2 regions of the Agrobacterium vacciniicorymbosi genome follow, and region 1 is predicted to be linked to the other one. Evidence: riboswitches for the same ligand, from Rfam matches in the RefSeq annotation. Region 1 holds a riboswitch; the other holds the start of a gene.
The links. Region 1 has a riboswitch for cobalamin ahead of ABUK73_RS04290 (CbtB domain-containing protein). Riboswitches for the same ligand answer to the same signal wherever they lie in the genome.
Positions count from the first base shown of each region.

Region 2: another riboswitch for cobalamin. It lies ahead of nrdH (glutaredoxin-like protein NrdH); the one in region 1 lies ahead of ABUK73_RS04290 (CbtB domain-containing protein).

Region 1 covers NZ_JBETMF010000002.1:220,343-225,957, forward strand. The annotation lists gene ABUK73_RS04280 (cytochrome c) at 1-562, shown strand, start outside; gene ABUK73_RS04285 (hypothetical protein) at 573-1,007, opposite strand; cobalamin riboswitch at 1,122-1,336, shown strand; gene ABUK73_RS04290 (CbtB domain-containing protein) at 1,487-1,669, shown strand; gene ABUK73_RS04295 (CbtA family protein) at 1,683-2,396, shown strand; gene ABUK73_RS04300 (hypothetical protein) at 2,398-2,724, shown strand; gene ABUK73_RS04305 (RrF2 family transcriptional regulator) at 2,738-3,151, opposite strand; gene ABUK73_RS04310 (NAD(P)/FAD-dependent oxidoreductase) at 3,278-4,204, shown strand; gene ABUK73_RS04315 (type 1 glutamine amidotransferase family protein) at 4,216-4,782, opposite strand; gene ABUK73_RS04320 (GNAT family N-acetyltransferase) at 4,884-5,372, opposite strand.
Region 2 covers NZ_JBETMF010000009.1:65,226-70,840, forward strand. The annotation lists gene ABUK73_RS15185 (low molecular weight protein tyrosine phosphatase family protein) at 130-450, opposite strand; gene ABUK73_RS15190 (hypothetical protein) at 599-1,648, shown strand; cobalamin riboswitch at 1,773-1,992, shown strand; gene ABUK73_RS15195 (hypothetical protein) at 2,015-2,323, opposite strand; gene nrdH (glutaredoxin-like protein NrdH) at 2,322-2,543, shown strand; gene nrdI (class Ib ribonucleoside-diphosphate reductase assembly flavoprotein NrdI) at 2,600-2,998, shown strand; gene nrdE (class 1b ribonucleoside-diphosphate reductase subunit alpha) at 2,986-5,160, shown strand; gene nrdF (class 1b ribonucleoside-diphosphate reductase subunit beta) at 5,178-5,615, shown strand, end outside.

The DNA of each region.
Region 1 (5,615 bases):
CGGCGAACATCTCTATCCGTCCTTCCCCTACGCATCCTATGCGCGGATGACGCCGCAGGACATCAACGACCTTTTCGCCTATCTGAAAACACTGCCCGCCAGCGCCAATGATGCGCCCGGCCACGATCTGCCATTCCCCTTCAACATCCGCCTCAGCCTCGGCGGCTGGAAGTTCCTGTATTTCGATAAGGGCCAGCCGCGCGTGGAACTCGCCAATGCGGATGCAGAGGTCGTGCGCGGCCAATATCTGGTAGAAGGCCCCGGCCATTGCGGCGAATGTCACACCCCGCGTGATGCGCTGGGCGGTTTCCTGAAAGACCAGTGGCTGGCCGGTGGCCCGAACCCGGAAGGCGAGGGGCGCATTCCCGATATCACGCCCGGGTCGCAGGCTATCGGCTCATGGACGAAAGCCGATATCGCCAACTACCTCGAAACCGGCTTCACCCCGGACTTCGACAGCGCGGGCGGCTCCATGGTCAAGGTCCAGCAGAACATGGCACACCTGACAGCCGAAGACCGCAACGCCATTGCGGCCTATCTCAAGGCGGTACCGTCGCGGTAACTATCTGCTCTTAGTCCGTGGGCATCACATAAAGGCTTACCGGTGCCCAGCTTATGTCGATATCGATCTTGGAATGGAAAGGACCCCATCCATTGTTTTGGGTGAGTTTCATCGAGAGGTCGCCAGACTGCTGAAAGAGTCCTACGCAGTGCGCGCTTACTTGCTTTGCGGATGCAATAAATTGTCTTGATCGGTCAGCAAGATTACCAGTTAGCACGACCTTAACCTCAAAAAGCTCGCCACTTGGTGAAACGCTAATTTCGAAGTCGCCTTTGTTTCCGAGTCGGTCATACTTTCCGTTTGCACGTAGCTCGTTACTCACAAAAGTCGCCAACAGACCGGTTCCGACGGAAATATGATTAGATCCAATTTCCATCTTTTCGTTGAGATTTCGTCCGACCCGGAAACCGCCGGAACTAGGATTTACTGATACAAAGTCCACCATCTGACACGTCCTTTTAAGTTGTTGTTCACATGCAAATACAATCTAAAGTTTCTTAATTTTTAGAAAACAATTATTGCGTTTTTTGCGGATATTGACTCTGCATAGCCAAAGGCCTGATAACAGGAGTGTGATGGTCTTTCCGGGTTCGCTCGGAAAGTGAAAAGGGAATACGATAGGAGCGAGCATTCGCTCTCATTCGTGGCTGCCCCCGCAACTGTGAACGGAGAGCCTGAAAACAAAGACCACTGATCTGGCAAGCCCGGATCGGGAAGGTGTTTTCAAGGTAACGACCCGTGAGCCAGGAGACCTGCCATTGCGTGAAGTGTCGTCAATACCGGCGGGGTGTCCGGGCAAGCACGGTTGGCAGGTCGGGTCCTCCCGCCTTTAAAACCATGTGTCTCTTTCCCCGTGGTGAATGTTGAATGCGGTCGTGCGGCGTTTGATCAGAACAGCGCCCATCCGCACAGGAAAGGGTCACCATGTCTATCCAGCAGAATACGGCGTCATCTGCCGTCTCATCCAAAACATCGAAAATCGCGCAATCGCTGACGGCAGCCGCACTCGGCCTGTTCATCGTCGGCTTCGTGGGCTTTTCGCATGTCGAAGCCGTGCACAATGCGGCGCATGACACGCGCCATGCCAACGCTTTCCCTTGCCATTGAGGGGAGATGAACCATGCCATTTTTCCGAAATATCGTCTTTTCCGCCGTTCTGGTGGGGCTGATTGCCGGTCTCGCCGTCAGCGCCATGCAGGCCATTGGCACCACGCCGCTCATCCTTCAGGCGGAAACCTTTGAGAGCGCCGGTGGCGAAGCGGCCCCCGCCCACAGCCATGATGCGGCAACACCCGCGGACCATCACCATGATACAGAAGCATGGGCGCCTGCCGATGGTTTCGAGCGCAATGCCTACACCATCGCCGCCAATGTGCTGACGGCAATCGGTTATGCGCTGGTGCTGACAGCGCTGATTTCGCTGCGCAGCACGCAGGGCGGCTGGCGTGAGGGCCTGTTCTGGGGTCTTGCCGGTTTTGCCGCTGTCATGCTCGCCCCGATGATCGGCCTGCCGCCGGAACTGCCGGGCAGCCCGGCTGCTGCGCTTGAAGCACGGCAGATCTGGTGGATCGCAACCGTTGCCGCAACGGCTGGCGGCATTGCGCTGCTGGCCTTCAAACGGGGCGAACCATGGGCGATCATCCTCGCTTTGGTGCTAATCGTCGCGCCGCATGTCGTCGGCGCCCCGCTGCCGCCGGAAGGCGAACATGCGCTGGCACCTCTGCCCCTGGAGCGCCGCTTCGTTGTGCTGGCAACGGTAACAAGTTTCGTGTTCTGGCTCATCCTCGGTTCGTTGAGCGGGTTGTTCCTCAAGCGTTTCGAGACGGCCAAGTAACATGACGCAAGCTAGGGAAAACGCAGTGGAATGGAGTGATGAGCTTCAAGCCCTGCGTTTTTCCGTCCCCGGTCATGGCGCGCTCTGCGCCATGCATCGGCTCGCCTTCAAGGCGCTTCTGCCGCAAGAGCCGGGCAGGGAGGCCTGCATCAGATTTTTCGCGGAAAACCACCAGGCCTTTATCAGCGCCGCCACCGCCAAGATCACCCGGCTGGCTCTACCCTTCGACCGCAGCCTGCACATCAACAGCCGCGATCTCAGGCGGGCGATGACACATGCACTTCCCGAAGGTCCGGTGCGCTCCTGCCGCGTGCTCGATCGGGGCTAGGCGGATATCAACGCTATCCCGCCAGCCCCTTCGCCACATCGGCCAGCGTGACTTGTGAAAACCGGCTGCGCAACAGTTGCTCGGCCTCATCGAACACGCCCTTCAGTGTCGCGTTGACCGCCTGCTCAATGTGACATCCCGGCATGTCATAGGCAGGTCCAACAGCGAAGATGGATGGCTCGCCAACGGCGCAGTAGATATCGAAAAGCGTCAGTTGGTCGAGAGGGCGAGCCAGCCGCCAGCCGCCGCCATGGCCTTTTTCCGATAGCACGAAACCCTCATCGCGCAGGCCCGCCATCGTGCGGCGGATAACGACGGGGTTGGCGTCCAGCATCTGCGCGATCATCTCCGATGTCATCGCCCCATCGTGCTTATCCATGTGGATCAAAACATGCAGCATGCGCGAAAGCCGACTGTCCTGCCTCATCCTCAAATTCCTTCTGCAAATCGCGTCGATCTATAGCACGATTGCCTCATGATACAAATGAAGTGCCATGACTATTGACTCTACACAATCACGACACTTATGTTGTTGCGAGAAAAGGAGCCAGCCATGAACGACACGATCTACGACGTCATCATCATCGGAGGCAGCTATGCGGGGCTATCGGCGGCGCTGCAACTCGGTCGCGCCCGCAGAAGCGTGCTCGTCATCGATGAAGGTCTGAGGCGCAATCGCTTCGCCTCACATTCCCACGGCTTCATCACGCAGGATGGTGTCGATCCGGCGGTCATTGCGGCAACGGCACGCTCGCAGGTGGCGCAATATCCAACTGTGCAATGGTTGTCTGGCCGGGCGGATGCGGCTCGACGGATATCGCAGGTGGGTGATACGGCAGCAGGCTTGTTCGAAGTCATGGTTGCAGAGACGCGAATTCTCTCCAAAACGCTGATACTCGCCGTCGGCGTGAAGGATATTCTGCCCGGCATCGAAGGTCTGGCGGAGCGCTGGGGGAAAAGCGTGTTCCACTGCCCCTATTGCCATGGCTATGAGCTGAACCAAGGTCAGATCGGCGTCATTGCCGGATCTGAACTGTCTATGCACCATGCCCTGATGCTTCCCGATTGGGGACCAACGACGCTTCTTCTCAATGATGCCTTCGAGCCGAACGCAGATCAACTCGCAGCCCTTGCCACCCGTGGTGTCACGCTAGAGCGCAGCGCCGTGCAAGCACTCAAAGGTCATGCCGATGTGCAGCTTGCCAATGGCCGAACGCTCTCCTTTGCCGGGCTCTTCGCCCTCGCGTCGATTGAGATCGCCACGGCCATCCCAAACCAACTCGGCCTCGATCTAGAGCCCGGACCGCTAGGCTCCATCATCAAAACCGATGCGATGAAGGAAACCAGCATATCCGGCGTTTTCGCCTGCGGCGATGCTGCCCGCGCCATGGCGTCCGTGGCGCTGGCTGTCGCGGATGGAAATCTCGCGGGCGTCAGCGCCCACAGGTCGCTGATGTCAGGAATGATCGCTCACAGGTAAGTGGCTTCGCGTCATCGATGCTCCGCCGAAAACACCGCAATTTCGGCTTCCGCTTCCGGCCCCCAGAGATCGAGCGCCTTCAGCACTTCGGTGGCGAATGTTACCGGTGCGCTGCCGGGGGCGGTGATGATGCCTTCGTGGCTCACCGCCTGTGGCTGGTCGTGGTAGTGGTCCGCGCCCTGATAGGTCTCGTATTTACCGTGGGACTCCAGCGAGTTACCGGTATGGGCCACATGGTTCAGCACGCCGGTTCCCGCCAGCGCACTCGCTGCGGCGCAAATGCCTGCCACCACGCGGTGCTGGGCGCGAAAGCGGTGGACGAGATCGGTAAAATCAGGCGCGGCACCCTTTTCCCAGATCAGCCCGCCGGGAATGACCAGCGCATGGATCGTCTCCGGGTCGAGTTCATCATAGGCCATGTCAGGCGTCACGTTGAGCCCACCCATGGAGGTCACGGGGGCACCGTCCGGCGACGCGGTGACGATATCGACGCCCAGATAACCGCGTGCTGCGGCGGCCAGCAAAGCGGGTTCCCAGTCGGCAAAGTCCTCGGTCAGAGCCAAGGCGATACGAGGCATTGTCTTCTCCTGCAATCAAAGACATCAAGATCAGCGGACGGAGATCCTGTCGTCAAGCAAAACCTGAAAACGGCGGTGTCGGTTCCGTCCCCTCGGGCGCTTTAAGCCAGCGCCTGCATGAAGCGCATGCCGGTGACGGGGCGCGGAACGAAATCCATGTTTTCGTAGAATTTATGGGCGGCGAAGTTGCCGGTCGCAGCGCCGACAGACAGGTAGTCGCAGCCGCAACGCTTGGCCACGTCGCGCGCGCGGGCCACCAGATGCTGGCCGGTGCCGTGGCCGCGGTGTCCGTCGCGGACGAACAAATGATGCAGATCCATGCCGCGACGGCCTTCCTGCGCGCGGTACTGCGGCACGAGAATGGCGTAACCGATCAGTTCGCCATCCGCCTCGGCCACCAATGCGGTGATCCAGGGCATCTGTGCGAAAAGATCGCGCTCCAGCTTCTCCGGCGTAATCGCCGCCGCATCGCCATGGTGGGCGGCCAGCAGGGTGATCATCTCGTTGAGTTCAGGCAGATCGGCCTTGCGCGCACCACGAATGGTCACGACGGGCGGTCTCGGCAGGGTCAGAAGGCTGTCTTCGGTCATTGTCTCGTCCTTCGGGTTCTGGTTTTTGCCGTCAGGACGTTTGAAAACAACAAAGCCGCCTGACGGCGGCTTGTTGACAAAGTGATCTGTCGAGCCGCCCTTAAAGGAAGGCCCAAAAATACGTGCAGGAAATGAGTGCGCGTGCGTTGATCATGTCTAGCTAGATGCGCTCGAATCGAAAAACTGTCAAGTGGGTTTGAAACGCCTTGCCGAAAACGTTGTCCGGCCAGCACTTATCTTGGA
Region 2 (5,615 bases), on a different contig from region 1:
CTCGGGAAAGAATCACAAAGAGTGGCAAGATGAATCGATAGTTTTGGCTCACCTTGTGAAAATCAATGTGTTAACGGAATCGCTCTTTGATGTGAAAGACATCCGCCGTATCCGGCACGCCCTTATGGCCTAAAGATATCTCGGTACCTTCGCTTCCAGCACTGAGACCAGTGCAGGGTCCATGAACGTGTAGTTATCTGGAATGTCGAGGCATATCAGCCTTTTACCTTTTAAAGCAGCGCGGTATTTGCTCTGTATTTTCGTGCGGTGGATTTTTTCCATCACGAATATGATGTCGGCCCAGGCGATCTGCTCGCTGGAGAGCGGGTTTTCGGCATCGTTGTTGGTACCGGCAGAAGAGACTTCGATTCGGGGCCAGTTTGCGAAGACTTGTTCGGCGGTAGGGCTACGCAGCTTGTTCTGGCTGCAGACAAACAGGATGTTCTTCAAGCAGCTAACCTTTTCAAGATGCGCAGGGTTTTAGATGTGCCCGCTCCAGCTGGATTTGACAGCTGGTATGATGCCTTTTCTACCCAGGAAATCCGTGACATGCCGATAAGTTTGGTTATGATCTTAAGTTGTATAAAGAGGATAATCCATGAGCGTTACGGTTGATAGCTCCGAGTCCAGCAAGCGCAGCATTTTTGTCGTTCTTGGACAGGTGGTTTTGATTTCGGTTGTGGCCATGATTGGCTGGAATATTGCGATGCCGGGGCTCGATCCTGCGTTCATGGAAGCGCAGTCGAGGAATGGTCTTCCCTCGCAGCTCTCGATTCTAGCGTTGGGGGTGGGCTCTATTCTGACGGCGTTTGCGCTGGGGCAGATCGTTCGCCTCTTTGTTCCGCGTCTGGAAAACAGCGTGGCGCTGGTCGTGGTTGAGAATATCCTCGCACTGGTTTTGGCCGTGTCGCAGGCTTCTGGCATTGCGCAGATGGTATCGACCATGGGTTTTCTGGCTGATGCCAGTTCCTTTGGCGTGGCGGTCATCGTCGCGTCGCTGGTTGGCGGTGTGGCCGTACTTCTGTTCTTGTCGCGATTTGTCGTTCTACCAAGTCTCGTCGCCGGTTTCTGGATTTTGTGGCTTCTGCCCGCGCTGATGACGCTGCCATCTCAGCTGTCTTCGTCTTTTGAAATGTTGCGAGTTGGCGCTGTCGGCGGCTCGCAGTTTCTGTTGGCAATCGGCATCATTGCTGTCGCGGTCGGCCTGGTGGTCTTTGCCATACGTGCCGTGCTGGGCAATCAGGATAAGAAGGCGGCTACGGGTTCGATACGCTGGATGAATGTGGTCGTTTGGCCTCCCTTGCTTGCGGCAACTGCCAGCAGCTATGTCCTGATGCCGCTGGCCTTTCTGGCGCCGGATTCGCTGCCGGACGCACAGTGGCTGAGGGTTTATGTTTTCGCCGTGACGGCCGTCTTGATTCCCGTTTTCGTTTTTGGCTACCGCCGTTTCTTCGCGAATAGGGGCGTGATCTTACCCCTGACCACAATGCTGATTCTTGCTGCGGTTCAGATCGTTCTGGTGGTTGGCGGAGCCTTTGCAACCGAGCAGATCATGTTGCCACTTCCTTTTAGTGGCACGACCCTGCTGGTCCTGGTCGCCGTGATCTATGCCCTCATTGACGCGCTACGCGCACCCTCGACGCATTAGTCAGGGTGCCAAAAGGCCCTCAACGGGCAGGCGTACTCAACGCCTCTTCCGCCTAGCCTCAACGTTTTCCCCATCTCATTTCTCACAAATCGCAATAAGTCTTGACGGGAAATTAACCTAGTCTACTATATGTAGTGTTCTAGGTTCCTTCGAGTCGCAAGACTTGTGAGGCTAAGATGGGAATACGGTGCGTTCATGATGAGCGTTCAAAAGCCGTAGCTGCCCCCGCAACTGTAAGCGGTGAGTGTCTGTTCCAAAATGCCACTGGGTCATGTCGATCCGGGAAGGTGGGATAGATACGTTGATCCGTGAGCCAGGAGACCTGCCTAGAGCGATTACGTCAACGGGCGGGGTGTCCGGGAGCTATTACGTCTGTTGCGGCATGGAGCCGCGCGTGTCGTGTTCCCGAATGTCCTGCATGAGCTGCTTCGGGGTGAAGTCCATGTCCAGTTTGTTTTTCTTGTCCAGTGCCTTTTCGCGAAGGTGTTCAACACTCGTGTGACTGTCTGCGGGTGGCGTAAGCCGTTCCCGATAGTCTGCGTCTGCCAGATGACGTCGCATCTTTTGTGAGGTGCGGTGCCTGTCGGCCTGTGTTCGCTTCCATTGCCATGTCGTCCACGCGCTTCGTCCGGTTGCGCGTTCGCTCTCGCTTGTCCAATCCCAAGAGGAAATCATGACCATTACCGTCTACAGCAAACCCGCCTGCGTCCAATGCACTGCCACCACCCGCGCGCTGGACCGTCAGGGCATCGATTACAGGATTGTCGATGTCTCCGAGGATGCTGATGCCTATGCGCTGGTGCAGGGGCTGGGCTACCGCCAGGTGCCTGTGGTTATTGCCGGTGAACAGCACTGGGCAGGCTTCCGTCCGGATATGATCGGCGCTCTTGCCTGAGCCTATAGCCGCCTCGCTCCAGCAGGGCGTGCAGCGTTCAGCCAGCCGGGGATGTGATGGGCCTGATCGTTTATTATTCCAGCCGTTCGGAAAATACCCATCGCTTTGTCGAAAAGCTGGGTGTGCGGGCTTTGCGTCTGCCGCTTTCGGCAGATGAGGACGCGCCCGAGGTGGACGGGCCTTACGTGCTGCTGACGCCCACCTATGGCGGCGGAGGGCTGAAGGGGGCGGTGCCCAAGCCCGTGATTCATTTTCTCAACAGTGTTGCCAACCGCAGTCTCATCCATGGCGTCATCGCCGCGGGTAACACGAATTTCGGCGCGGCCTTCGCCTCGGCGGGAGACATCGTATCGCGCAAATGCGCGGTGCCGTTTCTCTATCGCTTCGAGCTTCTAGGCACGCCCGAAGATGTCGCCAATGTCAAACATGGATTGGAACGATTTTGGATACGTTGACCACCATCTCCCCCAAGCCCTCGCAGGGTCATGCGGTGAAATCCACTGAACCGACGCTGGATTACCACGCGTTGAACGCCATGCTGAATCTCTATGATGAGGATGGGCACATTCAGTTCGAAAAGGACCGCATGGCGGCCCGGCAGTATTTTCTGCAACATGTGAACCAGAATACGGTGTTCTTCCATAACCTGCGGGAAAAGCTCGATTATCTGGTCAGTGAGGGATATTACGAGCAACAGGTGCTCGATCAGTATTCCTTCAACTTCGTGCGTGATCTCTTCGATTACGCCTATGCGAAGAAGTTTCGCTTCCCGACCTTCCTCGGCGCGTTCAAATATTACACCAGCTACACGCTGAAAACCTTTGACGGAAAACGCTATCTGGAGCGCTACGAAGACCGCATCTGCATGGTGGCGTTTACGCTGGCGCAGGGCAACGAGCAGCTGGCGCGCGATCTTGTGGACGAGATCATTTCCGGGCGTTTCCAGCCCGCGACGCCGACCTTCCTCAATGCGGGCAAGAAGCAGCGCGGCGAACTCGTGTCGTGCTTCCTGCTGCGGGTGGAAGACAATATGGAATCCATCTCGCGTGGCATCAATTCTGCCTTGCAGCTCTCCAAGCGCGGCGGCGGTGTGGCGCTGTCGCTTACCAATATTCGCGAGGCCGGTGCGCCGATCAAGCAGATCGAAAACCAGTCTTCCGGCATCATTCCGGTCATGAAGCTGCTGGAAGATGCGTTTTCCTACGCCAACCAACTGGGCGCGCGTCAGGGGGCAGGGGCAGTCTATCTCAACGCCCACCACCCGGATATCATGCGTTTTCTGGATACCAAGCGCGAGAATGCGGATGAGAAAATCCGCATCAAGACATTGTCGCTCGGCGTGGTCATTCCCGATATCACCTTCGAACTCGCGAAGAACAACGAGGATATGTACCTCTTTTCGCCGTACGATATCGAACGCGTCTATGGCGTGCCTTTTACCGAAATCTCGGTCACCGAAAAATACCGCGAGATGGTGGCCGACAGCCGCATTCACAAGAAGAAGATCAAGGCCCGTGATTTCTTTCAGGTGATTGCGGAGATACAGTTCGAAAGCGGTTATCCCTACATCATGTTCGAAGACACGGTGAACCGGGCCAACCCGATTGCCGGACGTATTTCCATGAGCAATCTATGCTCGGAAATCCTGCAGGTCAGCGAAGCCAGCACCTACAATGAAGACCTGTCCTATGACCAGATGGGCAAGGACATCTCCTGCAATCTCGGTTCGCTGAACATCGCCTCCACCATGGATTCGCAGAATTTTGGCAAGACCATCGAAACCTCCATCCGGGCGCTGACTGCGGTCTCTGACATGAGCCACATTTCCTCCGTTCCCTCGGTGGAAAAGGGCAATGACGACAGCCACGCCATTGGGCTTGGCCAGATGAACCTGCACGGCTATCTGGCCCGCGAGCGGATTTATTACGGCTCGGAAGAAGGCGTCGATTTCACCAATATCTATTTCTATACGGTCGCTTATCACGCCATTCGTGCGTCTAACCGGCTGGCGGTGGAGCGTGGCCAGAGCTTCAAGGGGTTCGAGAACTCCAAATATGCGTCCGGCGATTATTTCGAGAAATATGTGACGCAGGAATGGAAGCCTGCGACGGCACGCGTGGCAGAACTGTTCGAAAAGGCTGGCATCGCCATCCCGACGCAGGAAGATTGGAAGGCCCTGAAACAGGCCGTGATGGAGGGCGGCCTTTATAACCAGAACCTTCAGGCCGTGCCGCCCACAGGCTCCATTTCCTACATCAACCACTCGACCTCTTCGATCCATCCCATTGTTTCGAAAATCGAAATCCGCAAGGAAGGCAAGATCGGACGCGTCTATTATCCCGCCGCCTATCTCAGCAACGATAATCTCGAATATTATCAGGATGCCTATGAGATCGGGCCTGAAAAGATCATAGATACCTATGCTGCCGCCACGCAGCATGTGGATCAGGGCCTGTCGCTGACGTTGTTCTTCCGCGATACCGCCACCACCCGCGATATCAACCGCGCCCAGATCTATGCGTGGAAGAAGGGCATCAAGACCATCTACTACATCCGCCTTCGCCAGATGGCTTTGTCCGGCACGGAAGTGCAGGGCTGCGTATCCTGTACGCTGTGATCGACAAGGAAAAGACCATGAACATGCAAATCAAACCGATCAACCGTATCCGCGCCATCAACTGGAACCGTATGGAGGACGACAAGGATCTGGAGGTCTGGAACCGCCTGACATCGAATTTCTGGCTGCCGGAAAAGGTGCCGCTGTCCAACGATATCCAGTCCTGGGCTACGCTGAAGCCGGAAGAGCAGCAGCTGACCATCCGCGTTTTCACCGGGTTGACACTGCTTGATACGATCCAGAACGGTGTCGGCGCTATCAGGCTCATGGCGGATGCGACGACCCAGCATGAGGAGGCGGTGCTGTCCAACATCTCCTTCATGGAAGCCGTGCATGCGCGCTCCTATTCCTCCATCTTCTCCACGCTCTGCTCGACGCCCGATGTGGACGATGCTTATCGCTGGTCGGAGGAAAATGAGTTCTTGCAGCGCAAATCAGCGCTCATCATGCGCGAA